DNA from 4 places in the Streptomyces sp. NEAU-sy36 genome. Region 1 is predicted to be linked to each of the others. Evidence: riboswitches for the same ligand, from Rfam matches in the RefSeq annotation. Region 1 holds a riboswitch; each other region holds the start of a gene.

What was found. Region 1 has a riboswitch for cyclic di-AMP ahead of HZZ00_RS33810 (transglycosylase SLT domain-containing protein). Riboswitches for the same ligand answer to the same signal wherever they lie in the genome.
Positions count from the first base shown of each region.
Region 2: it holds a riboswitch for cyclic di-AMP, as region 1 does, so the genes downstream of both, HZZ00_RS35830 (M23 family metallopeptidase) here and HZZ00_RS33810 (transglycosylase SLT domain-containing protein) in region 1, are expected to answer to the same signal.
Region 3: it holds a riboswitch for cyclic di-AMP, as region 1 does, so the genes downstream of both, HZZ00_RS02815 (transglycosylase family protein) here and HZZ00_RS33810 (transglycosylase SLT domain-containing protein) in region 1, are expected to answer to the same signal.
Region 4: it holds a riboswitch for cyclic di-AMP, as region 1 does, so the genes downstream of both, HZZ00_RS28090 (M23 family metallopeptidase) here and HZZ00_RS33810 (transglycosylase SLT domain-containing protein) in region 1, are expected to answer to the same signal.

Region 1 covers NZ_CP058977.1:7,704,361-7,711,546, forward strand. The annotation lists gene rarD (EamA family transporter RarD) at 1-447, shown strand, start outside; gene HZZ00_RS38920 (hypothetical protein) at 461-1,648, opposite strand; gene HZZ00_RS33800 (outer membrane lipoprotein carrier protein LolA) at 1,909-3,117, opposite strand; gene HZZ00_RS33805 (polyprenyl synthetase family protein) at 3,412-4,422, opposite strand; cyclic di-AMP (ydaO/yuaA leader) riboswitch at 4,924-5,163, shown strand; gene HZZ00_RS33810 (transglycosylase SLT domain-containing protein) at 5,167-5,652, shown strand; gene HZZ00_RS33815 (HAD family hydrolase) at 5,683-6,495, opposite strand; gene fahA (fumarylacetoacetase) at 6,789-7,186, shown strand, end outside.
Region 2 covers NZ_CP058977.1:8,141,315-8,148,500, reverse strand. The annotation lists gene HZZ00_RS35870 (amino acid permease) at 1-8, shown strand, start outside; tRNA gene HZZ00_RS35865 (tRNA-Lys) at 97-169, shown strand; gene HZZ00_RS35860 (leucine-rich repeat domain-containing protein) at 278-997, shown strand; gene HZZ00_RS35855 (NADPH-dependent FMN reductase) at 1,075-1,614, shown strand; gene HZZ00_RS35850 (DUF2637 domain-containing protein) at 1,691-2,329, opposite strand; gene HZZ00_RS35845 (hypothetical protein) at 2,340-2,513, opposite strand; gene HZZ00_RS35840 (dihydrofolate reductase family protein) at 2,750-3,883, shown strand; tRNA gene HZZ00_RS35835 (tRNA-Met) at 3,950-4,023, shown strand; cyclic di-AMP (ydaO/yuaA leader) riboswitch at 4,334-4,502, shown strand; gene HZZ00_RS35830 (M23 family metallopeptidase) at 4,510-5,556, shown strand; gene HZZ00_RS35825 (aldo/keto reductase) at 5,630-6,574, shown strand; gene HZZ00_RS35820 (PrsW family intramembrane metalloprotease) at 6,602-7,186, opposite strand, start outside.
Region 3 covers NZ_CP058977.1:616,085-623,270, forward strand. The annotation lists gene HZZ00_RS02795 (SurA N-terminal domain-containing protein) at 1-488, shown strand, start outside; gene HZZ00_RS02800 (nucleoside triphosphate pyrophosphohydrolase) at 589-1,581, shown strand; gene HZZ00_RS02805 (cytochrome P450) at 1,694-2,980, shown strand; gene HZZ00_RS02810 (transglycosylase family protein) at 3,188-4,264, shown strand; cyclic di-AMP (ydaO/yuaA leader) riboswitch at 4,448-4,617, shown strand; gene HZZ00_RS02815 (transglycosylase family protein) at 4,622-5,359, shown strand; gene eno (phosphopyruvate hydratase) at 5,679-6,959, shown strand; gene HZZ00_RS02825 (septum formation initiator family protein) at 7,085-7,186, shown strand, end outside.
Region 4 covers NZ_CP058977.1:6,451,551-6,458,736, forward strand. The annotation lists gene HZZ00_RS28075 (bifunctional GNAT family N-acetyltransferase/acetate--CoA ligase family protein) at 1-1,868, opposite strand, end outside; gene HZZ00_RS28080 (HPr family phosphocarrier protein) at 2,047-2,328, shown strand; gene HZZ00_RS28085 (GntR family transcriptional regulator) at 2,673-3,359, opposite strand; gene HZZ00_RS28090 (M23 family metallopeptidase) at 3,598-4,341, opposite strand; cyclic di-AMP (ydaO/yuaA leader) riboswitch at 4,354-4,516, opposite strand; gene HZZ00_RS28095 (pitrilysin family protein) at 4,728-6,098, opposite strand; gene HZZ00_RS28100 (pitrilysin family protein) at 6,116-7,186, opposite strand, start outside.

The DNA of each region.
Region 1 (7,186 bases):
CTCGGGGGCATCGAGTCACTGGCCGCGGAGACCGCGATCCTGTTCCTGCCCGCGCTCGGCTACCTGCTGTGGCTCACGGCGCAGGGCCGTTCCACCTTCACGACGGAGGGCGTGGGCCACGGGGCCCTGCTCGCCTCCACCGGCGTCGTCACCGCCCTCCCCCTGGTCTGCTTCGGCGCGGCGGCGATCCGCGTCCCGCTGTCCACCCTGGGCCTGCTCCAGTACCTGACCCCGGTCTTCCAGTTCCTCCTGGGCATCCTCTACTTCCACGAGTCCATGCCCCCCGAGCGCTGGGCCGGTTTCGCCCTGGTGTGGGTGGCCCTGCTGCTGCTGACGGGCAGCGCGCTGCACACGGCGCGCGGGCAGCGGAAGGCGGCGGTCGTGCCGGCCGCCGCGGTGGAGACGTCCGGGGCGAAGTCCCCGGACCAGGCGTCGCTGGAAGCCTGACGGCCCCGGCCGGTCACCCGGCCGCGCGGGCGGCCCGGTCGGTGAGGCGGAGCATGCGGGCGCGGGCGGACTCCAGGGGGCGGGGGTCGTCGGCCGCGGGGCCCGGCTCGGCGGCCAGGTCCGTCCAGAGGCCGATCAGGTCACGCCCCAGCCGCAGGCCCTCCTCCGGGTCGCGCACGGCACGCCAGGCGGTCGACGCGCTCTGCACGTTGCCGTACGCCGCCTCGGCGTCCCCGGCGGTCCGGCGCAGCCGGGCCAGGTCGAGGGAGAGCCGGCAGGCGCGCACCGGCTCGCCCGCCAAGTAGGCGATGTAGGCGGCCAGTTCGCGCAGGTGCAGCACCTCGGCGTGCCGGGGGCCCAGCACGGTGGCGGCCTCCTCGACCGTGCGCTCGACGAGTTCGGCCGCGGCGTCGATCCGGCCCGCCCGCACGGCCTCGTTGATCCGCGTCATCGGCTCGGTGAGCAGTTCCGCGCCCTCCCGCGTCTCCGTGACCGGGCCGTCGCCCAGCACCTCCTCGGCCACGGCGTCGAACCCGCGGGGCGGGGTGGGGGTGGCGGTGGTGGGCGCGGAGGACTCGGTGGGCCAGTCGGTGGTGGTGGGGGACTCGGAGGCCGGGGGTCCGGCGGTGACGACGGCGTCCGTGAGCGGTTCCGGCCCTTCCACGACCGGCACCGGCACGGCGGGCACGGACACGGGCACGGCGGGCACGGCGGGCGGTGGCACGACGGTCACGGCGGGCGGTGGCACGACGGTCACGGGCGCCGGAGAGGCGGGTGCCGGGGCCGAAGAGGCGGGTGCCGGGGCCGGAGAGGCGGGTGCCGGGGCCGCCATGACGGGGGCCGGGCCGAACGCGCCCCTGGGCGTGCGCGGCCTCCCCGAGGGCGCGAACTCCGGGGACTCCGCCGGGGCCACCCGTACGGCCTTCCCCGTGACCCGGCTGGAGCCGTCCGCCGAGACCTCCAGCGGGACGACACAGCCGGCGCGGTCGTCCTGGATGGTGGCGCGTATGGGGGCGCCGAGGCTGATGGCCAGGCGCTGGAGGTGGTTCAGCACGGCCTGCTGGATCTCCTCGCCCGGCTCCGCCACGACGGCCGTACCGCCCACGGAGGCGCCGCCCGCGCCGTACACCCGCACGGGCACCGCCGCCGGGTGGGCCACGGGCCCCGGCGCCCGCTTCTTCTCGAAGCTCAGTCGAGCCATCGGTCCTTCCCTCACTCCCCCGTGCCGCGATCCGGCCGTACGCATCCTGCCGACCAGTGTGCTGGTTCCACCCCGGCCCCCGCGTCACCACGACGTCACAGCCTCGTCCCAACGGACCGGCGCCGCAGGTCCGCGGCTCGCCGGGGGCCGCGCGGGGTACTGCTCAACGACGCGGCGGCGGACCCGGTGCGCCGCCGGGAGGGGCACATGCGAAAGGGAGCCGACGGCGCTGCCTCGGCTCCCTCGCGGACCGCTGCGGGCTACTTGCCCGCGTCCGCCGCCTTCACCAGCGCGTCCTTGGTGACCGCGCCGGCGTAGACCTTGCCGTCGTCGGTGATCAGGGCGTTGACCAGGCGGGTGGAGAAGACGGTGCCCTTGCCGAACGAGCCGGAGACCTTCTCGCCCAGGGATCCGAGGAAGCCGGCCGCGTCGCCGCCCTTGGCCCCGGTGGGCAGACCGCCCTTGGCGCCGGTGTCGAAGGTGGCGATGGAGGTCCAGCCCTTGCCGAGGACGGTCGGTCCCGCGGCGCCTTCCAGACCCTTGCCCCGGATACCCTCCAGCCCCTTGCCGGGCCGCTGCGCGCCCTTGCCCGGCGCGTCCTCGCGCTCGGTGACCTTCGCGCCCTTCGGCGGGGTGAAGGCGAAGGCCGAGGCGGCCGGGCGGGCGAAGGAGACCTCGGTGAAGCCCGCGTCGAGCACCGCGGCGCCGCCGCTCTTCGGGGTCAGCGTGAACTTCAGCGGCATGCCCGTCCTGGCGTCCACCGCGATGCTGATCGCGCCGACCGTGGTGCCGGACTGCCGGGGCTTGATCAGCAGCTTGTAGGCGTCGCGCCCGGCTACGTGGGCGGTGCCGTCGACGGTCACGGACGTGGTGTCGTCCACCGACTTCAGGGCCTCGTCGGCGAAGTCCTTGGGCGTGGCCGGGGGCTCGGCCCGCCGGTCCTGGCCGGCCGGCGCGGTGCCGTGGGAGACCTGGTTGCTCTTGCTGTCGTAACCCCAGACGTCCTTGCCGTTGTGGATGACGCTGTACTCGGCGCCCTGCTCGACGAGCGTCAGCTTCTGCCGGTCGGGGCCGTCGGCGGCGACGCGCAGGGTGTGCGTGCCGGTGACCAGCTCGGTGAGGCGGGACTGCGGGTCGGCGGGACCGGACCCCGCGCCGCGGGTCATGCCGGAGGTGAGGCCGCTCTCCAGGCCTCCGAGGTCGGGCAGGCCCAGGTCGGTGCCGACCTTCACGGTGCCGGACAGCCGCTGCACGTCGGACGCGGCGATCTTCTGGATGAGCTGCTGGGCGGTGATCCGGGGCAGGTCGGGGTCGCCGGAGTCGGCGAGGGCCGGGACCAGCCCGATCGTGGCCGCCGCCACCCCCACCACCGCGACCGGGACGGCGTACCGGGCGGCCCTGCGGCGGCCCGAGCGCGCTTCCTCGGCCCGGTCGGCGCCCTGTGCGTCGTCGGATTCGTACGGTGCCATGTGTGCCTTACCTCCGTCGTCGGCGGCGGCTGCTCTCACGCTGGTCCACCCGAGCCGCCGGTCTCACCCGAATCGGTGAGGAGTGGTGATGTCCGTGGTGTCCATACGACCAAATCCGCGCTGAGGAATCGTCAGACCACGGAGGCAACTCGGCGTACGACTGCGGTATGACACGCAAGGGACACCCCTAGGGGCTCGAACGGATCCCTATGGGCAGGATGGAGCACCCGGGCGGGCACGGCCACCCGGTGGGCGCCGGACGGGTCGGTCCCCGGCGTCCACCGGACCGGCCGGTCACCCGGTGCGGTGCACCACCGCGTCGCACAGCTCGATCAGCGCGACCTTGGCGTCGCACTCGCGCAGCGGCGCCAGCGCGGCGCGTGCCTCCTCGGCGTAGCGCACGGTGTCCCGGCGGGCCTGCTCCAGTGCCGGGTGGGCGCGCAGCGCGGTCAGCGCCTCGGCGTGCCGGGCGTCGTCGCTGAGGTCGGAGTCCAGCAGCTCGCACAGGGCGATGTCCTCCGGCAGGCCGAGCCGGGCGGCGCGCTCGCGCAGCCGGAGCACGGGGAGGGTCGCGATGCCCTCGCGCAGGTCGGTGCCGGGGGTCTTGCCGGACTCGTGGGAGTCGGAGGCGATGTCCAGGTAGTCGTCGGCGAGCTGGAAGGCCACGCCGAGCCGCTCGCCGTACTGGGTGAGCACGTCCACGACCGTCTCGTCGGCGCCGGACATCATCGCGCCGAACCGGCAGGAGACCGCCACCAGGGAGCCCGTCTTGCCGGCGAGCACGTCCAGGTAGTGCTCCACCGGGTCACGGCCGTCGGTGGGGCCCGCGGTCTCCAGGATCTGGCCGGTGACCAGCCGTTCGAACGCGAGGGCCTGCACCCGGACCGCCTCGGGGCCGAGGTCGGCGAGGATCTGGGAGGCGCGGGCGAAGAGGAAGTCGCCGGTGAGGACCGCGACGGAGTTGCCCCAGCGGGTGTTGGCGCTGTCCACGCCCCGGCGTACGGCGGCCTCGTCCATGACGTCGTCGTGGTACAGCGTGGCGAGGTGGGTCAGCTCCACCACCACGGCCGACGGCACCACTCCGGGCGCGTAGGGGTCGCCGAACTGCGCCGCGAGCATCACGAGCAGCGGCCTGAACCGCTTCCCGCCGGCCCGTACGAGGTGCTGCGCGGCCCCGGTGATGAACGGGACCTCGCTCTTGGTGGCCTCTAGCAGGCCTTCCTCGACAGCCGCCAATCCGGCCTGGACATCGGCTTCGAGAGCCTGGTCCCGCACGCTCAGCCCGAACGGCCCGACGACGGTCACGAGGGGTCTCCTGTCTGCTGGTGTCTGCTGGCGATTACACGGTTTGTCGATAGGTCGCTGCCATCACTCAAGTCAGCGTATCCGGTCCGGTTTCGATCACCGATAGCGCCCACCCGTCCAGCCCGGGCGGTATCGGAGCACATCCGGCACCCCTTCGATCGGATGAGAAGAACAGACATTTCTCGACTTAACAGGAAAATCCGAGCTTCGTCGCGAGCCCCGAGGTGAGCGGAGCATCCGCGCCACCCCACCGGGGGACGAATGCCGGGAATCCCCCATGCCCGATTTAACACAGTTTGCCATTTGGTGAATTGGGCCACACCCGCCCCCTGCCGCCGGCCGGCCACCCGGGACCCCCTATCGCCTTGCCCGGCAAGCGAGTTGAACGTTGGCAATCGCAAAGGATCAAGTACCCCATAGGCTAATGATCAAGGTCAAATGCCTCATCGGATGAATCCGGCACTTGTTCCCGACATGTGCTCTCGCATACGTTCCCGACCCATCGGGCGGACGCCGAATCCTGCCGCCGCCCGTACACCCATCAACGAACTCATTCGTACGGCAGGAGCGGGGGACCCAGGTAAGTCGCCGGACCGGACGACACACGTGACGCAGCGCATGCCGCGACACGCGGTCGCACCGGGTCGGCTTGGGGTTAAGCCGTGCCTCTCGCGGGGCACGGCCGGGCACCTCCCCGCCCGAACCCGACAGCTCACCTCGCAGGCGTAGGAGAGGAACGTCCCCATGCCTGCTGCCGTTCAGTCGCGCCGCACCCGCACCAACCGCGTCGTCCGTATGCTCGCCGTCGCCGGCACCGGCGCCGCCGTGATCGCCATGCCGCTCGTGGGGGCCGCCAGCGCCTCCGCGGCCACCGCCACCACCTCGGCCTCCGTCACCACCGCCGGGTACCCGAACAACCTCGACGGCTGGATCCGCGAGTCCCTGGCGATCATGAGCCAGAAGGGCATCCCGGGCTCCTACAACGGCATCTACCGCAACATCATGCGCGAGTCCTCGGGCAACCCGAACGCCATCAACCTGTGGGACTCCAACGCCGCCAAGGGCATCCCGTCCAAGGGCCTGCTCCAGGTGATCGACCCGACCTTCAACGCGTACCACGTGGCCGGAACCTCCTGGAACATCTACGACCCGGTCGCCAACATCACCGCCGCCTGCAACTACGCGGCCCACCGCTACGGCTCCATGGACAACGTCAACAGCGCCTACTGACCGGCGCCCGCCCGGGTCGACGGCACCCCGTCAACCCGCCGGGAACAGTCTTTCGAGGACGACGGCGATGCCGTCGTCCTCGTTCGACGTGGTGACCTCGTCGGCCACCGCCTTCAGCTCCGGATGGGCGTCGGCCATGGCGACCCCGTGCGCCGCCCACCGGAACATCGGGACGTCGTTGGGCATGTCGCCGAAGGCCAGCGAGCGTTCCGCGGCGACACCGAGCCGCTCGGCGGCCAGCGCCAGACCGGTCGCCTTGGTCACCCCGCACGGCTGGAGCTCCACCGTCCCCGGACCCGACATGGTGACCGTGGCCAGCGGCCCCACCACCGAGCGCGCCACCGCCGCCAACTCGTCGTCGGACAGGGTGGCGTGGCGCAGCAGCACCTTGCTGATCGGCGCCCCCCACAGATCGTCGCGCCGGCCCACCCGCACCGCGGGCAGCGTCGGATGGGGCATCCGGTAGCCCGGCTCGATCAGCGTGAGCCCCTCCACCCCGTCCTGGTCGACGGCCGCGTACACCTGCCCCACCTCGGCCTCGATCTTGCCGAGCGCGGCCTCGGCCTGCTCCCGGTCGAGCCGCACCGACCACAGCAGGCGGTCGGCCCCGGCGTCGTAGACCTGCGCCCCCTGCCCGCACACCGCGAGCCCCGTGCAGCCGAGGGCCGCCAGCAGCGGCCGCACTCTGGGGGCCGGACGGCCGGTCACCACCAGGTGCCGGGCGCCGGTCCGGGCCGCCCGCGCGAGCGCCGAGAGCGTGCGCTCGGAGACGGTGTCGTCGCCGCGCAGCAGCGTCCCGTCCAGGTCGGTGGCGATCAGTGCGTACGCGGGGGAGGGTGCCATGAGCAGAGAATACGGATCCCGCGACTCCGCCGACTCATCCGTCGTCGCGCGTACTTGCGTGCCGACCGCCCCCAAGTGCGCGCCGTGGCGCCCCTGATGGGGACCTGCCGCGGGCCGCGGCCGGATGTGCCGCCGGGCGCGCGGCACGGTCCGGGGGCCCGGCCCGGCCGGCCGGGGCGCGGCCGGGGCGCCCCCGGCGGGCACTGCCCAAGAGGCGCGTCGCGGCCGTAACGTGTGGCCGACCACATGGAACAGCGCCATGCATGGCCCGGATGAGAGCGAGGCAGTACCCCATGCCCCCCTTCGACGTCCCCGAGGGCGACCCCTTCGGTCCGCACAACCTTCCCTATGGCGTGTTCTCGCCCTCCGGCAGCCGGGAGCGCCGGGTCGGCGTCCGGCTCGGGGACCAGGTCCTCGACGCGGGCGCCGCGGCCGCCGCCCTGGGCTCGCCGCACCACGCGCTGCTCGCCCGCCCCACCCTCAACCCACTGCTCGCGGCGGGCCGCGCCGCCTGGTCCGAGGTGCGCGCCGCGATCACCTCCTGGGTCACCGACCCCGCGCACCGCGAGACCCTGGAGCCGCTCTTCCACCCGCTGTCCGAGGTGGACCTGCACCTGCCCTTCGAGGTCGCGGACTACGTCGACTTCTACGCCTCGGAGAACCACGCCCGCAACGTCGGCAAGATCTTCCG
Region 2 (7,186 bases), 440 kb from region 1:
AAAAGTAGCCATCAGCCGCCACGACGCGGCCGGGTCGCCGATACCCGATCGGAGACCCGGCCCTCTGCGGCTATGCTCGGACAGGCAACATCGCCTGGGCCCTTAGCTCAATTGGCAGAGCAGTGGACTTTTAATCCATTGGTTGTGGGTTCGAGTCCCACAGGGCCTACCCCTCACAGGCGGGCCTCGCGCCCCCTGGCCTGTGTCACGGCGCCCGAGTCGGTACGGTCCGGCCCGGGCGCCGCGCCGTTCGCCCGAAGAAGGGGGTCCCCCGATCGTGCGGGACGTGCTGAACCTCTGGCGGCACCGGCTGGGGGAGGTACCCGAGTCCGTGTGGGGACGCGGGGAGCTGGAGGTACTGATCCTCGCGGACAACGGCCTGACCGAGCTGCCACGCCGTATCGGGCGGCTGAGCCGGCTGCGCACGCTGGACCTCGGCCACAACCGGCTCGCCTCGGTACCGGACGAGCTGGGGGACCTCGTCGGGCTCGGGGACTTCCTCTATCTGCACGACAACGAGCTGTCGGAGCTTCCGGAGTCCCTGGGGAACCTGACGCGGCTGCGGTACCTCAACGTCGGCGAGAACGCGCTCACGGCCCTGCCCGAGGCGATCGGCCGGATGGCCGGGCTCGTCGAGCTGCGGGCACAGCACAACCGGCTGACCGCGCTGCCCGAGGGCATCGGGGGCCTTCGGCGGCTGCGTGAGCTGTGGCTGCGGGGCAACGCGATCGAGGCGCTGCCCCCGTCCACGGCCGGCCTGCGCGAACTGCGCCACCTGGACCTGCGGGAGAACGCCCTGCCCGAACTCCCGGCGGTCCTGGCCGCGCTGCCCCGGCTGCGCCACCTCGACGTCCGCGGCAACCGTGTCACCCGGCTCCCGGACTGGCTCCCCGCCCTGCCCGCCCTGGAGAAACTGGACCTGCGCTGGAACCCGTGCGAACCCTCCGCCCGGCTGCTGGACGAGCTGGAGCGGCGGGGCTGTGTCGTCCTCTTCTAGACGCAGGCCCCGTTTCCGGGAACGGCTCCGGACGTACGGACGCGTCAACTCCGGTACGGATCGGTATCGTTGGCCGGATGACCGAACTTCCGGTGATCCTGTTGTTGTCGGGGAGCCTGCGCGGCGGTTCCAGTAACGAGGCGTTGTTGCGGACCGCGCGGGCCGTGGCGCCGGAGGCGGGGGTGCGGGGCGAGCTGTACGACGGGCTGGCGCGGCTTCCGCACTTCAATCCGGACGACGACACCGAGCCGCTGCCGGCGCCGGTGGCGGGGCTCCGGGAGGCGATCGGGCGGGCGGCCGGGATGCTGATCTGCACGCCGGAGTACGCGGGCACCCTGCCGGGGTCGTTCAAGAACCTGCTGGACTGGACGGTCGGCGGCGTCGAGATCAGTGACAAGCCGGTCGGCTGGGTGAACGCGGCGGCGCCGGGGCGGGGCGAGGGTGCCGAGGCCACGCTGCGGTCCGTGCTCGGCTACACCGGCGCCCGTGTCCTGGACGCGGCCTGTGTGAGGGTGCCGGTGGAGCGGGGGATGGTCGGGGAGGACGGGCTCATCGCCGACCCACGGGCCCGGCAGCGGCTCGGCGAGGTGCTCGCGCTGCTGGCGGCGGCCGGTTAGGGCCCTTCTCCCGGACCGGGGCCGGGGGGCTGTGCGGGTGCCGTCGTCGTCGCGGCACCCGGTCACCGTCCCGTCCTCACCCGCGCAGTACGTCGTTGCGCCGGCCGTGGGCGGCGTGGCGGGGGCGGGTCACCTTGGAGGAGACCTGGCCGACGATCTCCCAGAAACACACCAGCGCGGTGATCGGCGGAATTCCGAAAATGATCAGCGCCAGCGGGGAATGTGCCGCGTGGCTGACGCACAGGCCGACCGCCATCGCGGAGGCACCCAGCAGAACTCCCCAGGAACGCCGGGCACTTCGGCTCTGCACGGTCGCCCGGAGAATGGACAACGCCGCCACGAGCCATGGTCCGTACACGGTCAGGGGCCACCACCGTGCCAGCCGCATCGGCAGCACCGAGGAAGCGGTGGCGCGGAGTTGGGCGTAGGAATAGGAAAAGGACCAGCCCAGCATGCAGATCGCGCACACCGAGATCGTCGCGATCAGCAGTGTGACGTGTGCGCTGCGCTGGTTCTCACGCGGTGATCCGGGTTCCGTGCGGATGCGCCGGCGGTTCTTCCGGTGGCTGGACCTGCCGTGCGGCGGAGCCGGGGCGGGATTCGCGGCGGACGCGCCGGACAGCATCTGGGCCAGCTCTTCGACCGGGTCCCACTGCATCTCAAGCGTGCTGAACTCATAGTCACACAAAACGTCTTCATCGTGAATCCTGTCCATGGGCCGGGTCCTAGAGCCTCACCATTGCCCGCAGGTACTCACTCTCCAGCTGACTGATTCTCTTCAGGAAATCGTCGAGGAGATCGGAGCAGCCGTCGGTGAACACCTCGCCTTCCTTGCTTTCCAGCCGGAACGTGACCGGCGAGTGGAGATTCAACGCGGTGCGTCTCTCAATGCGTGCCACGGTCAGCTAACGAGCCTCTCGGGAGGAGGGGGTGTGGGGCATTCGGGTGCTTCTGTAACTCGAAAGCGGGGTCCGGCGGTCGTATGACAGCAACTGGCGAAAATACGAATGCCGTTTCGGGAGCCCGCTGTCCTTCGGCGGGCACGACCGGGGACGCGCGCCCCCGGGGAGCGGGCCGGGCGACGGCGGGCCGCACACTTGAGCCGATGAGCACCGAGCGAGCCTTCACCGAGTCCATGCCGTACCCGTACGTCCTGCTGTCCGCCGCCGTCTCCCTCGACGGCTGCCTGGACGACACCGGACCCGAGCGGCTGCTGCTGTCCGGGCCGGCCGACTTCGACCGGGTCGACGCGGTACGGGCCTCGGCCGACGCCCTCCTGGTCGGCGCCGGCACGATCCGCGCCGACAACCCCCGGCTGCTGGTCGGCTCGCCCGAGCGCCGTGCCGCCCGGCTCGCCGAGGGGCGGCCGGAGCACCCGCTGAAGGTCACCGTCACCGCCACCGGCGACCTCGACCCCACCGCCCGGTTCTGGCACACCGGGGGCGACAAGCTCGTCTACACGACCGACCGCGGCGCCGCGCGGGCCGCCCGGCTGCTCGGCGGTGCCGCCGACGTCGTCCCGCTCGGCCCGGACCTCGACTGGCGGGCCCTGCTCGGCCATCTGCGCGCCGAGCGCGGGGTCGGCCGGCTGATGGTGGAGGGCGGGGGCACCGTGCACACCCAGCTCCTGCGGCAGGGGCTGGCCGACGAGCTCCAGCTGGCGGTCGCACCGCTGATCGTCGGCGACCCACGGGCCCCGCGGCTGTTCGGGCCCGGCCGCTACCAGGAGGGACGGCTGCGCCTGGTGGAGACCCGGCGGATCGAGGACGTCGTCCTGATGCGCTACGAGCCCACCGCGCCCGGCACCGGCCCGCTGCCCGCCGCCGCCGACCGGCACTGGCTGCGCACCGCCTGCGAGCTGGCCGCCCTGTGCCCGCCCTCCGGGACGGCCTTCAGCGTCGGCGCGGTCGTGGTCGCCGCCGACGGCACCGAGCTGGCCCGCGGCCACTCCCGGGAAGGGGACGACCCCGTGGTGCACGCCGAGGAGGCGGCGCTCGCCAAGATCGACCCCGCCGACCCGCGGCTGCCCGGCGCCACCGTCTACAGCAGCCTGGAGCCCTGCGCCCGCCGCGCCTCCCGCCCCGCGCCCTGCTCCGAGCTGATCCTGCGGTCCGGGGTGCGCCGGGTGGTGACCGCCTGGCGGGAGCCCGACACCTTCGTCGCGGGCGCCGACGGCACCGGTGTGCTGGTCCGCGGGGGCGCCGAGGTCGTCGTCCTGCCCGCGTACGAGGCCCTCGCCAAGGCCCCGAACCGGCATCTGCTCGGCTGAGCCGGACGGCCCGCCGCAAAGCCGTGTGCTGGGCACCCCGAACATGGCGTACACTGGAATCACCGACGCGGGGTGGAGCAGCTCGGTAGCTCGCTGGGCTCATAACCCAGAGGTCGCAGGTTCAAATCCTGTCCCCGCTACTGAAGACTCAGGGCCGGAATCCATGATCTGGATTCCGGCCCTGAGTGTTTTCCGACGGGTCCACGGCCCCCGTACGGCGCGTCACCCACGGTGACCGTGCGACCGCCGTACGCATAACAACTGAGTCACCATCAAAAACCCGATGACTCCTGAACACCGGCCAACTCGCCCGGATTGACAGCTCCTTGGGCGGTAAGTCCACGCCCCGGAGGCGTAATGATCAAGCCGAACGGCTTGGAAAGTGACGGCCGGGTCTATTAACGTTCGATAACGCAGCGCGGTCGTCCCAGCCGTCACCCGAGACGGCTCCGTGCGCACGCGCCGAATCCCGCAAGGGAACCGGGGAACCACCACCTTGGGGTGAATCACGCGGACACCGTCGTGAACTCAGCGAGTCCACGGCCGGTATACGCGCGTAGGAGACCTTCCTGCTCCGAACCCGTCAGCTAACCCGGTAGGCGGAGGAAGGAAAGGAGCACGCCCCCGTGGCGTCCAACCGGCCTGCCCCACAAGCCCCCTTCGTGCCCGCTCAACGCGATTCCGAGCCGTTCGGCCCCGGACCCGAGGGCGAGGGCTCCTGGGAGGAGTGGAACCCCACCGAGGAGTCCGTCGCCCCGGTCCGCGGCCGGCACCGCGTCGCCAAGCAGCGCGGCGGCTTCGCGCGCAGCTCCACCGTCCTCGGCGTCGGTGTGATCGCCGCCGTCGGCGCGGGCGGCATCGCCAGCGCCAACCCCGGCAAGGCCCCGGTCTCCCTCTCCATGCCGGACCTGCCGTCCGTCTCGGTGCCGCACCTGTCCTCCGTGGAGCACCTCCTCGGCGACGACTCCGCCGAGAAGCACCAGGTCACCGACACCGCGCTCACCGGCATCGGGCAGAGCACCCAGGACGGCACGCACACGGGCGCCGGCGAGGCCCTGCGCAACCGGATCATGGCCCAGGCCGAGCAGCAGCAGGGCCAGGCCGACAGCAAGGCCACCGCCGCCATGGTCGCCGCCGCCCAGCAGCAGAGCGACGCGGCGGCCGCCAAGGCGGAGAAGGAGGCCGCCGACAAGGCCGCCGCCGCCAAGCAGCGGGCCGAGGCCGACGCCAAGAAGGCCGCCGAGGCCAAGCGGCTGGCCGAACTGGCCAAGCAGTACACGCTGCCGGTCGTCTCGTACACGATCACCGGCACCTTCGGGCAGCCCGGCGCCATGTGGTCCTCCGGCTACCACACCGGCCTCGACTTCGCCGCCCCCACCGGCACCCTGATCAAGGCCGTCCACGGCGGCACCATCACCCAGGCCGGCTGGGCCGGCGCCTACGGCTACCGCACCGTCCTCACCCTGGACGACGGCACCGAGCTGTGGTTCTGCCACCAGTCCTCGATCAACGTCTCGGTCGGCCAGAAGGTCACCACCGGCGAGGTCATCGGCCGGGTCGGCGCCACCGGCAACGTCACCGGACCGCACCTGCACCTGGAGGTCCACCCGGGCGGGCAGGCCACCGGCGTCGACCCGGCGCCCTGGCTGCGCGACAAGGGCCTCAACCCCTGAGCACACCGGTCCCCGCGGGGACCGCGGACCGGCGGTGGAATGCGATCACCCGCCGCCGGTGTTGTCGTAGAGCATGACTTCTCTGCGCACACTGGGCTCCAGCGACCTTGAGGTCTTCCCGCTCTGCCTGGGCGGCAACGTGTTCGGCTGGACCGCGGACGAACAGGCATCCTTCGCCGTCCTGGACGCCTACACGGCCGCGGGCGGCAACTTCGTCGACACGGCCGACGTCTACAGCGCCTGGGTGGAGGGCCACCAGGGCGGCGAGTCCGAGACCGTCATCGGCAAGTGGCTCAAGGCCCGCGGCAACCGCTCCGACGTCGTCGTCGCCACCAAGGTCAGCCAGCACCCGCAGTACCAGGGCCTGTCCGCGGCCAACATCAAGGCCGCCGCCGACGCCTCCCTCGCCCGCCTGGGCACCGACTACATCGACCTCTACTACACCCACTTCGACCGGCCCGACGTGCCGGTGGAGGAGATCATCGGCGCCCTGGACGAGCTGGTGAAGGCCGGCAAGGTGCGGCAGATCGCCGCGTCCAACATCAGCGCCGAGCGGCTGCGGGAGTCCCTGGACTTCTCCGCCCGAGAGGGCCTGGCCCGCTACGTGGCGGTCCAGCCCCACTACAACCTGGTCTCCCGCGACACCTACGAGGGCCCGCTCCAGGACCTCGTCGCCCGTGAGGGCCTGTCCTCCGTGCCGTACTTCGCCCTCGCCGCGGGCTTCCTGACCGGCAAGTACCGTCCCGGCCGGCAGGTGGACAGCGCCCGCGCCAACCGGGCCGCGGAGTACGCGGAGACCGAGCGCGGCCAGAAGGTACTCGCCGCCCTCGACGAGATCGCCGCCGCCCACGAGGCACCGCACGCCACCGTCGCCCTCGCCTGGCTGGCCGCCCAGCCGACGATCACCGCCCCGATCGCCTCGGCGCGCACGCTGGACCAGCTCCCGGCCCTGCTGGGCGTCGGCGAGCTGAAGCTGACGGACGACGAGCTGAGGAGGCTGACGGACGCCTCGGCGTAACCGGCCGCTGCGGGCTCCCCTGCGGCGTCAGGTCCGGTACGGGTTGTACGACGTGGCGTACGGTGCCGCCGGGTAGCCGTACCCGGGCCCGCCGTACGCGGGACCGCCCTGTCCGGGGCCGCCGTATCCGTATCCGGGTCCGCCCCACCCCGGTCCGTACCCCTGGTCGTACGGCGCCGGGGCCCAGGCCGTCGGTGCCGGGGCCGCCGTGCGGGCCGCGTACTCCAGCGCGGGCCGGGCCGCGTCCCGGCGCTGCCACAGCTCGTCCAGCAGCTCCCGCTCGCGGGCGACGAAGCCGGCGCCGGCCCGGCCGCGCCGCCCCCGCCGCCGCAGCAGCGCCAGCGCGGTGGCCTGGGTCTCGTACCGGGCCACCGCGCGCGCCGTGGCCCGGCCGCCGTGGTGGCGGGCGAAGTCGCGGGCCATCCGCCGCGCCCGCATCGAGCCCAGGGCGAACGGCTCGGCCGGCCCCAGCCAGCCGGCCAGGACGTAGACGGGCAGCTCCTCGCGCACGGTGCGCAGCTCCCGCTGCCGGGTCCAGATCCCGAGCCAGGTCAGCAGCCCGAACACGGGCAGCATGAAAAGGCCGTAGACGGCGAGGAAGCCGAACTGGCC
Region 3 (7,186 bases), 7.1 Mb from region 1:
CGGCCCAGCGGGCCGCGGTGTCCGACCCGGCCCAGTACCAGCAGGTGCTCGCCGAGACCAGCAGCCTCACCCGCGACACCCTGCACAACATGGTCCTCGACCGGGTGATCCACCGGGCCGCCCAGGACCAGGGCGTCACGGTCACCCGCAAGGACACCCAGCAGCTGCGCGCCAGCCTGGAGCAGCAGGCGGGAGGAGCCAAGGGCCTGCGGAACGCCTGGCTCCAGAAGTACGGCATCGCCCCCGCGTACCTGGACGACAACCTGCGCCTCCAGCTGGAGGCGCAGAAGGTCGCCGCCCGGCTCGGCACCGACACCTCTCAGCCCGCCTTCTGGAAGGCCCTCTCGCGGGCCTCCGAGGAGCTGCACATCGACATCAACCCGCGCTACGGCACCTGGGACGTGCAGAAGAGCGGCCGGGCGGACGCGAAGACGCCCTGGGTGCGGGAGGTGACGGCGCCCTCGGGAGGCGCGCCGGTGACCGCGTAGGGCGGGGCGGTCCCCAGGCCGCGGGCATACGATCACACGACCCCCGCGGCCCTGTGGACAACCGAATCCGCTCGTCGCCGCCGTGGGTTACGTTCGGAGCGTGAACGCATCGAGTCCCGCCCCCGGCCGCATCGTCCTGCTCACCACCAGCCACCGTGTCGCCCCCGGCCTGCTGTCCTGGCCCGCCTGGCAGGCCCTGCGCGCCGCCGACGCCGTGCTGTGCGCGGACGGCGCCCACCCGCAGCTGCCGTATCTGCGGGAGGCGGGCATAGCGGTGGCCGAGGCGGCGCCCACGGCGCAGGAGCTGGTCGACGCCTGCGCCGGCGGGCGGACCGTCGTGGTCGTGGCGACGGGGGAGGGCGAGCCCGCGCTCACCGACGGACTGGCCCGGCTGGCCGGCACCGGCCGGATCCGCATGCCGGAGCTGGAGCTGCTGCCCGCCTCCTACGACCTGCCCGGCGCCCGGCTGCTGGACCTCGTCCAGGTCATGGACCGCATCCGCGCCGAGTGCCCCTGGTCCTCCCGGCAGACCCACGAGGGCCTGGCCAAGTACGGCATCGAGGAGGCGTACGAACTGGTCGAGGCGATCGAGGCGGGCGACCGCGAGGAGCTGCGCGAGGAACTGGGCGACGTCCTCCTCCAGGTCGTCTTCCACGCCCGGATCGCCGAGGAGCACCCCGAGGCGCCGTTCTCGATCGACGACGTGGCGGGCGGCATCGTCGCCAAGCTGATCCACCGCCATCCGCACGTCTTCGGCGAGGAGACGGCCGAGACCCCGGAGGAGGTCAAGGCGCACTGGCTGCGCACCAAGGCGGAGGAGAAGCGGCGCACCTCGGTCACCGAGGGCATCCCCCTCGGCCAGCCCGGCCTGGCCCTCGCCGCCAAGCTGGCCTCCCGCGCCCGCACCGCCGGGCTGGACGTCCCCCTGCCCCAGGGCGAGGGCGTCGGCTACGAGCTGCTGGCCCTCGCCGCCCGCGCCGAGTCCGCCGGCACCGACCCGGAGACGGCCCTGCGCGCGGCGGCCCGCACCTACCGGGACGCGATACGGAGGGCCGAGGGAGTGGACCCGCGGGAGGGCGAGGACCTGTCCTGAGCGCTCCGGCCGGGCCGGCCCGGCCGCTCCCGCCAAGGCGCGGACACCGGTGAAGGCGGGGCCCCGGGCCGGCGGTGGTACGCCGCCCGGGCGGGCCGGATACCGTCGAGGAGTGACCGACCAGCTTCGCCCCGACGACACCGCTCCCGCCGCCCCCGAACTCTTCACCTGGGAGTTCGCCGCCGACCCCTACCCCGCGTACGCCTGGCTGCGCGAGCACGCGCCGGTGCGCCGGACGCGGCTGCCCAGCGGGGTCGAGGCATGGCTGGTCACCCGGTACGCGGACGCCCGGCAGGCGCTGGCGGACCAGCGGCTGAGCAAGAACCCGGCCCATCACGACGAGCCCGAGCACGCCAAGGGCAAGACCGGCATCCCGGGCGAGCGCAAGGCCGAGCTGATGACGCACCTGCTGAACATCGACCCGCCGGACCACACCCGGCTGCGCCGGCTGGTCAGCAAGGCGTTCACGCCCCGCCGCGTCGCCGAGTTCGCCCCCCGGGTGCAGGAGCTGACCGACCGGCTCATCGACCGCTTCGCGCACGCCGGCAGCGCCGACCTCATCCACGAGTTCGCCTTCCCGCTCCCCATCTACGCCATCTGCGACCTGCTCGGCGTCCCGCGCGAGGACCAGGACGACTTCCGGGACTGGGCGGGCATGATGATCCGGCACGGCGGCGGGCCGCGGGGCGGGGTGGCGCGGTCGGTGAAGAAGATGCGCGGCTACCTCGCCGAGCTGATCCACAAGAAGCGCGAGGCGCTGCCCGCCGAGCCCGCGCCCGGCGAGGACCTGATCTCCGCCCTCATCCGCGCCTCCGACCACGGTGAGCACCTCACCGAGAACGAGGTCGCGGCGATGGCCTTCATCCTTCTCTTCGCCGGCTTCGAGACCACCGTCAACCTCATCGGCAACGGCACCTACGCCCTGCTCACCCACCCCGATCAGCGCGACCGCCTCCAGGGCGCCCTCGCCCGCGGCGACGACGAGCTGCTGGCGACCGGGGTGGAGGAACTGCTGCGCTACGACGGCCCGGTGGAACTGGCCACCTGGCGGTTCGCCACCGAACCCCTCACCATCGGCGGCCAGCGGATCGAGCCCGGCGACCCGGTGCTCGTCGTACTGGCCGCCGCCGACCGGGACCCGGAACGGTTCGCCGACCCGGACGTACTGGACCTCGGCCGCCGGGACAACCAGCACCTCGGCTACGGCCACGGCATCCACTACTGCCTCGGCGCCCCGCTCGCCCGGCTGGAGGGCCAGAGCGCGCTGGCCACCCTCTTCACCCGGCTGCCCGACCTGCGGCTGGCCGCCGACCCGGCCGACCTGCGCTGGCGCGGCGGGCTCATCATGCGCGGTCTGCGCACCCTGCCCGTGGAGTTCACGCCGCCGGGAGGCCGATGACGCGGACCGAAACGGAGGGGTCCGTTCCGTTCCGGGAGAAGGGTGTGTGACGGAGCGAAGGGTGAACGCCCCACGCTGTGATCTTCGCGTGATCCGCGCGGCATGAACTTGTGACAAGTGATCGAGTGCGGCTACGTTCACCCCTCAGCGTGGCGAACCGGCACCACCCGCCGCGCCGGCCCCCGCAGTCGCACGAAAGGCTTCCGCATGATCTCCGGGAACGGTCGTCACCGCCGCCCCCGTCAGGCTCCGGCCCTCCTCGTCGCGGCCGGCGTGACCGGCTCCGCCATCGCCATCCCGCTGCTCGGCGCCGCGAGCGCCCACGCGGCCGACGGCACCACCTGGGACAAGGTCGCCGGTTGCGAGAGCGGCGGCTCCTGGAGCGCCGACACCGGCAACGGCTACTACGGCGGCCTCCAGATATCCCAGGACGACTGGATCCACTACGGCGGCACCCAGTACGCCTCCAGCGCCGACCAGGCCAGCCGCTCGCAGCAGATCGCCGTGGCCGAGAAGATCCTCGCCGACAAGGGCACCCTGCCCTGGGCCACCTGCGCCCTGCTGTCCGGGCTGACCCCCAACTCCGGCTCGGTGGACGTCGATCCGGGCGTCGGCGGCAAGGGCCAGGACGAGGGCACGACCGACCCCTCCGGCCTGCCCGACGCGTCGACGCCCTCCGGCACCCCGGGCGGCGGCCAGGACGCCACCCCGAGCGGATCCGGCAAGGGTTCCGGCGGCGGCACCCACGACGGCACCGGCAGCGCCTCCTCCGCCGACCCGTCCACCGCCCCGTCCTCCGGCACCGGCACCGGCAAGCACACCGGCAAGCACGCGGCCCCGCACCCGGGCGCCTCCCACGGCTCCGGCGGCGCCGGCGATACCGGCGGCGGCCCCGCCCCGGACCCCACCGCCCCCTCGGCACCCGCGGGCACGGTCACGCCCGCCCCGACCACCGGCGACCCGGACAATTCCCGCCAGGACGTCGGCTCTTGGAACCTGGTCGACACCGGAGCCCTCGGCGGCGGACGGCACCGCGGCGGCACCGCGGACGAAAGCACGGCGACCGGACAGGACGGCACCGACTCCGGGCGGCACGCCTCCCGCGAACCGGACACGTACACCGTCCGCGACGGCGACTCGCTGAGCACCATCGCCGACTCCCTTGACGTGCACGGCGGATGGCACGCGCTCTACGCCGTGAACAAGAAGGTCGTGGGCGCCGACCCGAATCACATCACCGCCGGTCAGACCCTGAAAGTCGGTGACGAAACGGACGCCCGCTAGGGCGAGTTGACGCCCCACTTGATCGTCAAATGTCCGGTTTGGTGAAAGTGTGGGATGAGTCTCAGAAGCCCTGATCGTCTTTGAAATTCCGCGGATCACGTGGCTACGGTCGAGGCCGCTCGTCACCACGAGCCCCGGCGGCCGCAACGCCTAATCCTGCCAGCGGCTGCCCGGGAACAGTCGTCGCGTCAAGCGCCGCAGGCAGGAGCGGGGGACCCAAGGTAAGCGCCGGGCCCGGCAGTTGATGCCGGACCGGCTTGGGGTGAAGCCACGCCTCCCAGGGGAGGGGTGGCCGGGCAACTCAACCGGCCCGAACCCGACAGCTCACCTCGCAGGCGTCGGTGAGGGGATCGTTCCATGCTGTTTTCCGGCAAGGGCAAGCACCGTCGTCCGTCCAAGGCCGTTCGCGCCGTCACGCTCGCCGGTGTCACCGGTGCCGCCGTCGCCGCCCCGCTGATGGCGGCCGGCAACGCCTCCGCCGCCACCGCCTCCCAGTGGGACGCGGTCGCCCAGTGCGAGTCCGGCGGCAACTGGTCCATCAACACCGGCAACGGCTACTACGGCGGTCTGCAGTTCTCCGCCTCCACCTGGGCCGCGTACGGCGGCACCGCCTACGCCCCCACCGCCGACAAGGCCGGCAAGGCGCAGCAGATAGCCGTCGCCGAGAAGGTGCTGGCCGCGCAGGGCAAGGGCGCCTGGCCGGTCTGCGGCACGGGCCTGTCGGGCACCCCGTACAACGGCTCCGCGTCCGGCTCCGGCTCCTCCTCGTCGCACACGGGCACCTCCACCCGCTCCGGCGACGAGCAGGCCGCCACCCGCTCCACCCAGCGCACGGCCCCGTCCACCACGGGCAAGTCCACGGGCGGCTCCACCGGCTCCTCCGCGAGCGGCGCGGGCAAGACCGTCACCACCCCGACCGGCAAGAAGGTCAAGAAGGGCGACGGCGAGTACAAGGTCGTCACCGGTGACACCCTCAGCACCATCGCGGCGAAGCACCACGTGGCCGGCGGCTGGCACAAGCTGTTCGAGCTGAACAAGGACATCGTCGACAACGCCGACCTCATCTACCCGGGCCAGCAGCTGCACCTGAAGTGACCCCCGGCGGCTGACGGCCCCGCCCGGCGGGCCCGCCCCCAAGGGTCCGCCCCCGTCCCCACGGGCTCCCCGCCCCGGCGCGTTCTCCCCCGTACGCGCCGGGGCGGGGTCGTTCGTTTCCCCACTCTTCAACCGGGTCTCATCCGGCAACCCCTTTGTTCCGCGGGTGAACAATGGGTACCGTCTGCATGTCCCTCCCGTCCACGGGACGGTCGGTCGGTGGCCGACGACCCCTGGACGGTTAGGCTCTAGTCGCAAGGCACAGCCGTAAGGCAGACCGCCCCGCACTTCCAGCGTCACATCCAAGAAGGAGATGCTCGTGCCGTCCATCGACGTCGTCGTAGCCCGGGAAATCCTGGACTCCCGAGGCAACCCCACGGTCGAGGTCGAGGTCGGCCTCGACGACGGCAGCACCGGCCGTGCCGCCGTCCCGTCCGGCGCCTCCACCGGCGCCTTCGAGGCCATCGAGCTGCGCGACGGTGACCCCAACCGTTACCAGGGCAAGGGCGTCGAGAAGGCCGTCCTCGCCGTCATCGAGCAGATCGGCCCGGAGCTGGTCGGCTACGACGCCACCGAGCAGCGGCTGATCGACCAGGCCATGTTCGACCTGGACGCCACCGACAACAAGGGCTCGCTCGGCGCCAACGCCATCCTCGGCGTCTCCCTGGCCGTCGCGCACGCCGCCTCCGAGGCGTCCGACCTGCCGCTCTTCCGCTACCTGGGCGGCCCCAACGCGCACCTGCTGCCGGTGCCGATGATGAACATCCTGAACGGCGGCTCGCACGCCGACTCCAACGTGGACATCCAGGAGTTCATGATCGCCCCGATCGGCGCGGAGTCCTTCTCCGAGGCGCTGCGCTGGGGTGCCGAGGTCTACCACACCCTGAAGAAGGTCCTGAAGAACAAGGGCCTGGCCACCGGCCTCGGCGACGAGGGCGGCTTCGCGCCGAACCTGGGCTCCAACCGCGAGGCCCTGGACCTCATCCTGGAGGCCATCAAGGAGGCCGGCTACGCCCCCGGCGAGCAGATCGCCCTGGCGCTCGACGTCGCCGCCTCCGAGTTCTACAAGGACGGCAAGTACCTCTTCGAGGGCAAGGAGCGCTCCGCCGCCGAGATGACGGAGTACTACGAGGAGCTGGTGGCGGCCTACCCGCTGGTCTCCATCGAGGACCCGCTGTTCGAGGACGACTGGGCCGGCTGGAAGGTCATCACCGACAAGCTCGGCGACAAGGTCCAGCTGGTCGGCGACGACCTGTTCGTCACCAACCCCGAGCGCCTCGCCCGCGGCATCGAGGAGGGCACCGCCAACGCCCTGCTGGTCAAGGTCAACCAGATCGGCTCGCTGACCGAGACCCTGGACGCCGTCGAGCTGGCCCAGCGCAACGGCTTCAAGTGCATGATGTCGCACCGCTCCGGCGAGACCGAGGACGTCACCATCGCCGACCTGGCCGTCGCCACCAACTGCGGCCAGATCAAGACCGGCGCCCCGGCCCGCTCCGAGCGCGTCGCCAAGTACAACCAGCTGCTGCGCATCGAGGAGATCCTGGACGACGCCGCGGTGTACGCCGGCCGCAGCGCCTTCCCGCGCTTCAAGGGCTGATCCACCCGGCCGGTCCCGACCCGCTCCGGGCCGGGACTTGGCCAGTCGTACGTACGTCCCCGTACCCGGTCCCGTACCGTGTCCGGGGACGTACGCACGTGTGAAAGGGGAGGCGGAGAGCCGACATGGCCGTCAAGGACCGGGACCGTTTCTCCACCACGACCAGACTGCGGCTGCTGGGCGAGCAGACGGCGGCCCGGGTCTACCGCTCGCAGACCAAACGGCAG
Region 4 (7,186 bases), 1.3 Mb from region 1:
GTGCTCGCCGCCGCCGACAGCGCCTGCGCCAGTCCGCCCAGCTCCACGTGCACCACCAGCACCGGCTTCCCCGGCACCGCCGCCGCGGCGGACCGCAGCGCCTCCGCCAGCTCCGCGTCCCCCGGCGACGCCTCGCCGATCGCCGGGATCGCCGTCACCACGACGGAGTCGTTCGTGTCGTCGGCCAGCGCCTCGCTCAGCGCCCGGTGGAAGTCCTCCGCGCTCGCCCCGGTCGTCAGGTCCAGGGGCCGCGCCGGCCGGAGCCCCTCCGCCAGGCAGCGGTCGTACGTCAGGACGCCCAGCGACTCGGAGTTGCCGAGGATCGCCACGCGCGGCCCGGCGGGCAGCGGCTGGCGGGCGAGCAGCAGTCCCGCGTCGACCAGTTCGGTGATGGTGTCGACCCGGGTCACCCCGGCCTGGCGGAGCAGCGCGGACACCGTCGCGTGCGGCAGCCGGGTGGCGCGGACCGCGTGGCCCTGGGGCGCGGTGCCGGTTCCCTGCACCACGACGAGGGGCTTCGCCGCCGCCGTCCGCCGGGCGAGCCGGGTGAACTTGCGGGGGTTGCCGATGGTCTCCAGGTACATCAGGACGACGTCGGTGTCCGGGTCCTCGTACCAGTACTGGAGGACGTCGTTGCCGGAGACGTCGGCGCGGTTGCCCGCGGAGACGAAGGTGGAGACGCCGCTGACCCCCGTGACCCCGCCGCCGCGCCGGTGCAGCCGGGACAGCAGCGCGATGCCGATGGCGCCGGACTGGGCGAACATGCCGATGCGGCCGGGGCGCGGCATCTCGGGCGCGAGGGAGGCGTTCAGCCGTACACCGGGGGCGGTGTTGATGACGCCGAACGCGTTGGGCCCGATGATCCGCATGCCGTACGCCCGTGCCTGCCGCACGAGCGCCCGCTGCCGCTCCTTGCCGTCGGGCCCGCTCTCGGCGTACCCGGCGCTGAGCACGACGAGCCCCTGGACGCCGTGTTCCCCGCACTCGGCGACCACGGCGGGCACGTACTCGGCCGGTACGGCGACGACGGCGAGGTCCACCGGGCCCTCGATGTCCCGCACGCAGTGGTACGCGCTCACCCCGTCGACCTCCGCCAGGTCCTCGGGGAAGGCCTTGTTCACCGCGTACAGGCGGCCCGCGTACCCGCCGTCCTTGATGTTGGCCAGGACGCTGCGGCCCACCCCGCCGGGGGCGCGGCCGACGCCGATGACCGCGACGGAGCCGGGGGCGAGGAGCCGTTGCACCGAGCGGGCCTCGGCGCGCTGCTCGCGGGCGCGCTGCACGGCGAGCGAGCGGTCGGTGGGCTCGATGTCGAACTCCAGGCGGACGACGCCGTCCTCGAAGCTGCGCTTCTGGGTGTAGCCGGCGTCCGTGAAGACCTTGATCATCTTGGTGTTGGCGGGCAGCACCTCGGCGGTGAAGCGGCGGATGCCCCGCTCGCGGGCGACGGCCGCGATGTGCTCCAGGAGCGCGGAGGCCACTCCCCTGCCCTGGTGGGCGTCCTGCACCAGGAAGGCGACCTCCGCCTCGTCGGCGGGCGCGGACGCGGGGGTGCCGCCGGCACCGATGCGGTCGTAGCGGACCGTGGCGATGAACTCGCCGCCCACGGTGGCCGCGAGCCCCACCCGGTCGACGAAGTCGTGGTGGGTGAAGCGGTGCACGTCCTTGGCGGACAGCCGGGGGTAGGGCGCGAAGAAGCGGTAGTACTTGGACTCGTCCGACACCTGCTCGTAGAAGTGGACCAGGCGGTCGGCGTCGTCGACGGTGATGGGCCGGATGCGGGCGGTGCCCCCGTCCCGCAGCACCACGTCCGCCTCCCAGTGCGCGGGGTACTCGTACCGGCCCTGCGGTTCCGCCGAGGTTCGCATGCGCCCCAGAGTACGGCTAGCGTCCGGCAACGGCGCGGGGCAGTCTGTGGGGACGGACGCCGGGCCGAGGGTGCGGTCACGACGGCACGGTGGAGGGGGTGCGCAGCCCCTCTCCAGGCACGGTTCACCATATGGAAGACTGGTCTAGACAACCCTGAAGAGTGAAGGGCAGCAACACATGGCTGAGCGCCGCGTCAACGTCGGCTGGGCCGAGGGTCTCCACGCCCGCCCCGCCTCCATCTTCGTCCGGGCCGCGTCGGCCTCGGGCATCCCGGTGACGATCTCCAAGGCCGGTGGCACCCCGGTCAACGCGGCCAGCATGCTCGGCGTCCTGGGGCTGGGCGCCCAGGGCGGCGAGGAGATCGTGCTCGCCTCCGACGCCGAGGGCGCCGAGGCCGCCCTGGACCGGCTGGCCAAGCTGGTCGCCGAGGGACTGGACGAGCTGCCCGAGACCGTCTGAGCGGCATCGGGCCTTCGAGGGGCCGGGCTTCCGCGCAGTGGCGCGACGCCCGGTTCCGCACTCCCATGACGCCCGGTTCGGGCCGGTCCGCCGGCTCGGCGCGGGCGGGGTGACGGTGCGGGCCGTCCCGCCACCGCCCGCACCGCACGACGGCGACCGGCGGACCGGCGAAGACCCGCGAGTCCCCCTTGCGGCCATCGCGAGCGAGTCTGAATTCGCGATTTCCGGCGCTTTCACAGTGGAACGCCCACCCCATTCACCCGGGGTCCGCAATTCACGGCACCGGAGAAATAGGGGAAATACCGGCCCGTAGAATACCCACCCCTTTGTATACGGCACCCGTGTTAATTCTGTGCGCCCGACATGTTTACGGCATGTTGCGAAGTCCTCACGCGCTCGGCGCCACCGGGCACGCGCAGCCGGTGCTCGGCCGCCGCCCGCTCGGCGTGCAGCGCGGTCACCGTGCGGGCGCGCGCCCCGTCTCCGCGCGCCACCGCGTCCACGATCGCGCCGTGCTCCGTCCAGGTGCCGACCGGGTCCGGCGGCGCGTCGAGCACGTACATCCAGGCGATCTTGTGGCGCAGCTGGAGGAGGGTGGAGGTCAGCGAGGGGCTGCCGCAGGCCTGGGCCAGCGTCTCGTGGAACCAGCCGTCCAGTGCGCGCAGTTCTTCGCCGTCGCCCCGCCGGGCGCGCTCCTGCCCCAGCCTGACCAGTCCGCGCAGCACCTTCAGATGCGCCTCGGTGCGCCGCCGGGCGGCCCGGGCGGCGCCGAGCGGTTCCAGGAGCAGACGCATCTCCAGCAGGTCGGCGGCCTCTTGCTCGCTCGGCTCGGCCACACAGGCGCCCGCGTGCCGGCGCGTCACCACGAAGCCCTCCGCCTCCAGGGTACGCAGGGCCTCGCGCACGGGGACGCGCGAGACCCCGTAACGGCGGGCCAGCACCTCCTCGGTGAGACGGCCGCCGCGTTCGAGGACGCCCGCGACGATGTCGTCCCGGATCGCCGTGCACACCGACTGCGCCGGAATACGCATGACCGACCTCCGTCTTGATCCCGCGACACGACGCCGACGACGGACGCGTTTTCCCATGACTCTATTCCGGTGACTCTATTCCACCGCACCGCCTTTTCCGACGGCGGACCGGAATCCGGGGATATTTTTTGGACAGGGGCCGCCGGAACACGGGACCACCGGAGCACCGCGGGAAAAGGCGAAAGCCCCGGCTCGGTGGCCGGGGCTTCGGGTGCCGTGCGGGGTCGCGCTGGCTCGGTCAGACGTTCACGCCGTGGTTGCGCAGGTAGGCGACGGGGTCGACGTCGGAGCCGTAGTCGGGGCTGGTGCGCGCCTCGAAGTGCAGGTGCGGGCCGGTGACGTTGCCGGTGGCGCCGGACAGGCCGATCTGCTGGCCGGCGGTGACCTGCTGGCCCACCGTGACGCCGATGGACGACAGATGGCCGTACTGGGTGTACATGCCGTCGGCCATGCGGATCACGATCTGGTTGCCGTACGCCCCGCCCCAGCCGGTGGAGACGACGGTGCCGACGCCGACCGCGTGCACCGGGGTGCCGCCGGCGGCATGGAAGTCGATGCCGGTGTGGGACCCGGAGGACCACAGCGAGCTGCTGGCCTCGTAACCGGTGGACACGTAGGAGTGCGCGATCGGGGCGACGAAGGCGTTCAGCCGCTTGCGCTCGGCCTCGCGGGCGGCACGGGCCTCCGCCTCGCGCGCCTCCTTCACCCGCTTGGCAGCGGCCTCCTGGGCCGCCTTGCGCTCGGCGGCCCGCTGCTGGGCGGCGGCCTGCGCGTCGATGTGCGCGGCGACGTCGTCGCTCGCGGCGAGTACGGGGGTGAGGCCGGTCTGTTCCGCGGGGCGCTCGGCGGCGAGCGCCGGGGAGGCCGCGAGGGTGCCGATGACGCCGGTGGTCGTCAGGGCCGCGACACCGGCCGCCTGGGCGGTGGTTCGCTTGACCCGGCCGGGCTTGCGGTGCTTCCCGGTGGCGCACATGAACGCCATGGAGTGGCTGGTCCTTTCCTTCCCTCTCGCCTACCGGGTTAGCTGACGGGTTCGGAGCAGGAAGGTCTCCTACGGACTCCCTCGCGTCACGCGCGGGTGCCCGATTCACCCCAGGGACGTGTGGGTCCCCGGCTCCCCTGGCTCGCGCCGTACGGGGACTCGGCGATGACTGTCCGGTGCCGCGGGTGCGGCGCACTGCCCGACGAACAGCCCGGATGACGCTAAGCGGACCGGCTCTCGATCCCCAAACAGATCAGGGTTTTTGTAGCGCATCCCACAGGGCAGACGGGCAACCTCCGCCCCAATTCGGACATCTGAGGAAGAGAGTGGAACAACAGGGGCCCTGACGACCCGTAGGTCGCCAGGGCCCCGTCCCCTGTGTGCCGTTACTCGGCCGCCACCACGGTGACGTCGCCGATCCCCAGCGCCTCGACCGGCGCCTTGATCTGCGCCGCGTCACCGACCAGGACGGTCACCAGGCGGTCCACCGGGAAGGCGTTGACGACGGCCGCGGTCGCCTCCACCGTGCCCGTGGCGGCCAGTTGCCGGTACAGCGTCGCCTGGAAGTCGTCGGGCAGGTGCTGCTCGACCTGGTCGGCGAGGGTGCTCGCGACGGCCGCCGCGGTCTCGTACTTCAGCGGCGCGACCCCGACGAGGTTCTGCACGGCGACGTCCCGCTCGGCGTCGGTCAGGCCCTCCGCCGCGAGGGTGCGCAGCACCTTCCACAGGTCGTCGAGGGCGGGGCCGGTGTTGGGCGTGTCCACCGAGCCGCTGATGGCGAGCATCGACGCGCCGGTGCCGTCCGGGGCCGAGCGCAGGACCTGGCCGAAGGAGCGCACCCCGTAGGTGTAGCCCTTCTCCTCGCGCAGCACGCGGTCCAGGCGGGAGGTGAGGGTGCCGCCGAGGCAGTAGGTGCCGAGCACCTGGGCGGGCCACACCCGGTCGTGCCGGTCGGGGCCGATCCGGCCGATGAGCAGCTGCGTCTGGACGGCGCCGGGCCGGTCCACGATGACGACGCGTCCGGTGTCGTCGGCCGTCACCGCCGGCACGGGCCGGGGCTCTCCGGGCGTGCCGGTCCAGGCGCCCAGGGTGTCGGCGAGCAGCGCGTCCAGGTCGATGCCGGTGAGGTCGCCGACCACCACGGCGGTGGCCGTGCCGGGGCGCACATGGCGCTCGTAGAAGGCGCGTACGGCGGGGGCGTCGATCTTCTCGACGGTCTCCTCGGTGCCCTGGCGCGGCCGGGACATGCGCGAGGCCGCCGGGAACAGCTCCCTGGACAGCTCCTTGGCGGCACGGCGGGCGGGGTTGGCCAGCTCGTGCGGGATCTCGTCCAGGCGGTTGCGGACCAGGCGCTCGATCTCGCTCTCGGCGAAGGCGGGGGCGCGCAGCGCGTCGGCTACCAGGCCGAGGCCCTTGGCCAGGCGGGAGGCGGGGACCTCCAGGCTGAGCCGGACGCCGGGGTGGTCGGCGTGCGCGTCGAGGGTGGCGCCCGCGCGCTCCAGCTCGGCGGCGAACTCCTCGGCGGAGTGCCGGTCGGTGCCCTCGGAGAAGGCCCGCGCCATGATGGTGGCCACGCCGTCCAGGCCGGCCGGCTCGGCGTCCAGCGGCGCGTCGAGCAGCACCTCCACGGCGACGACCTGCTGGCCGGGTCGGTGGCAGCGCAGCACGGTCAGGCCGTTGTCGAGCGCGGCGCGCTCGGGGGCCGGGAAGGCCCAGGGCCTGGCCTCACCGGGCTGTGGCCGGGGGTGGAAGTCCATGGTGGCGAGCTGCTCGGTCACTTGGCCGTCTCCTCGTTCTCGTTGCCGGCCTCTACGGTGGCTTCCGACTCGGGGTCCTCGGGCAGGTCGGCGTCCTCGACGTTCTCCGGGGACTTGGGCTCGTAGACCAGGACCGCGCGGTTGTCGGGGCGCAGACGGGCCTTGGCGACCTCCCGGACCTCCTCCGGGGTGACCTCGAGGATGCGCGGCACGGCGTTCAGGGCGAGCTGCGGGTCACCGAACAGGACGGCGTAGCGACACAGTTCGTCGGCGCGGCCCGCGACCGTGCCGAGCCGGTCCAGCCACTCGCGCTCCAACTGGGCCTGGGCGCGCTCCATCTCCTCGGCGGTGGGGCCTTCCTCGGCGAACCGGGCCAGCTCCTCGTCGATGGCGGCCTCGATGACCGGCACCTCCACGTCGCCGGAGGTCTTCACGTCCAGCCAGCCCATGGAGGGCGCGCCGGCCAGACGCAGCAGGCCGAAGCCGGCCGCCACGGCCGTACGGTCGCGGCGCACCAGCCGGTTGTAGAGCCGGGAGGACTCGCCGCCGCCGAGGACGGTCAGGGCGAGGTCGGCCGCGTCGCAGGCGCGGGTGCCGTCGTGGGGCAGCCGGTAGGCGGCCATCAGGGCGCGCGCCGGGACCTCCTCGACGACGACCTCGCGCAGCTGCTCGCCGATGACGTCCGGCAGGGAACCGTCCCGGGGCGCGGGCTTGCCGTCGTGCGACGGGATGGACCCGAAGTACTTCTCCACCCAGGCGAGGGTCTGCTCGGGGTCGATGTCGCCGACCACGGAGAGCACCGCGTTGTTCGGCGCGTAGTAGGTGCGGAAGAACTGGCGGGCGTCCTCCAGGGTGGCCGCGTCCAGGTCCGCCATTGAGCCGATCGGCGTGTGGTGGTACGGGTGGCCCTCGGGATACGACAGGGCGGTCAGCCGCTCGAAGGCCGTCCCGTAGGGAACGTTGTCGTAACGCTGGCGGCGCTCGTTCTTCACGACGTCCCGCTGGTTCTCCATGGACTCGTCGTCCAGGGCGGTCAGCAGGGAGCCCATGCGGTCGGCCTCCAGCCAGAGCGCCAGCTCCAGCTGGTG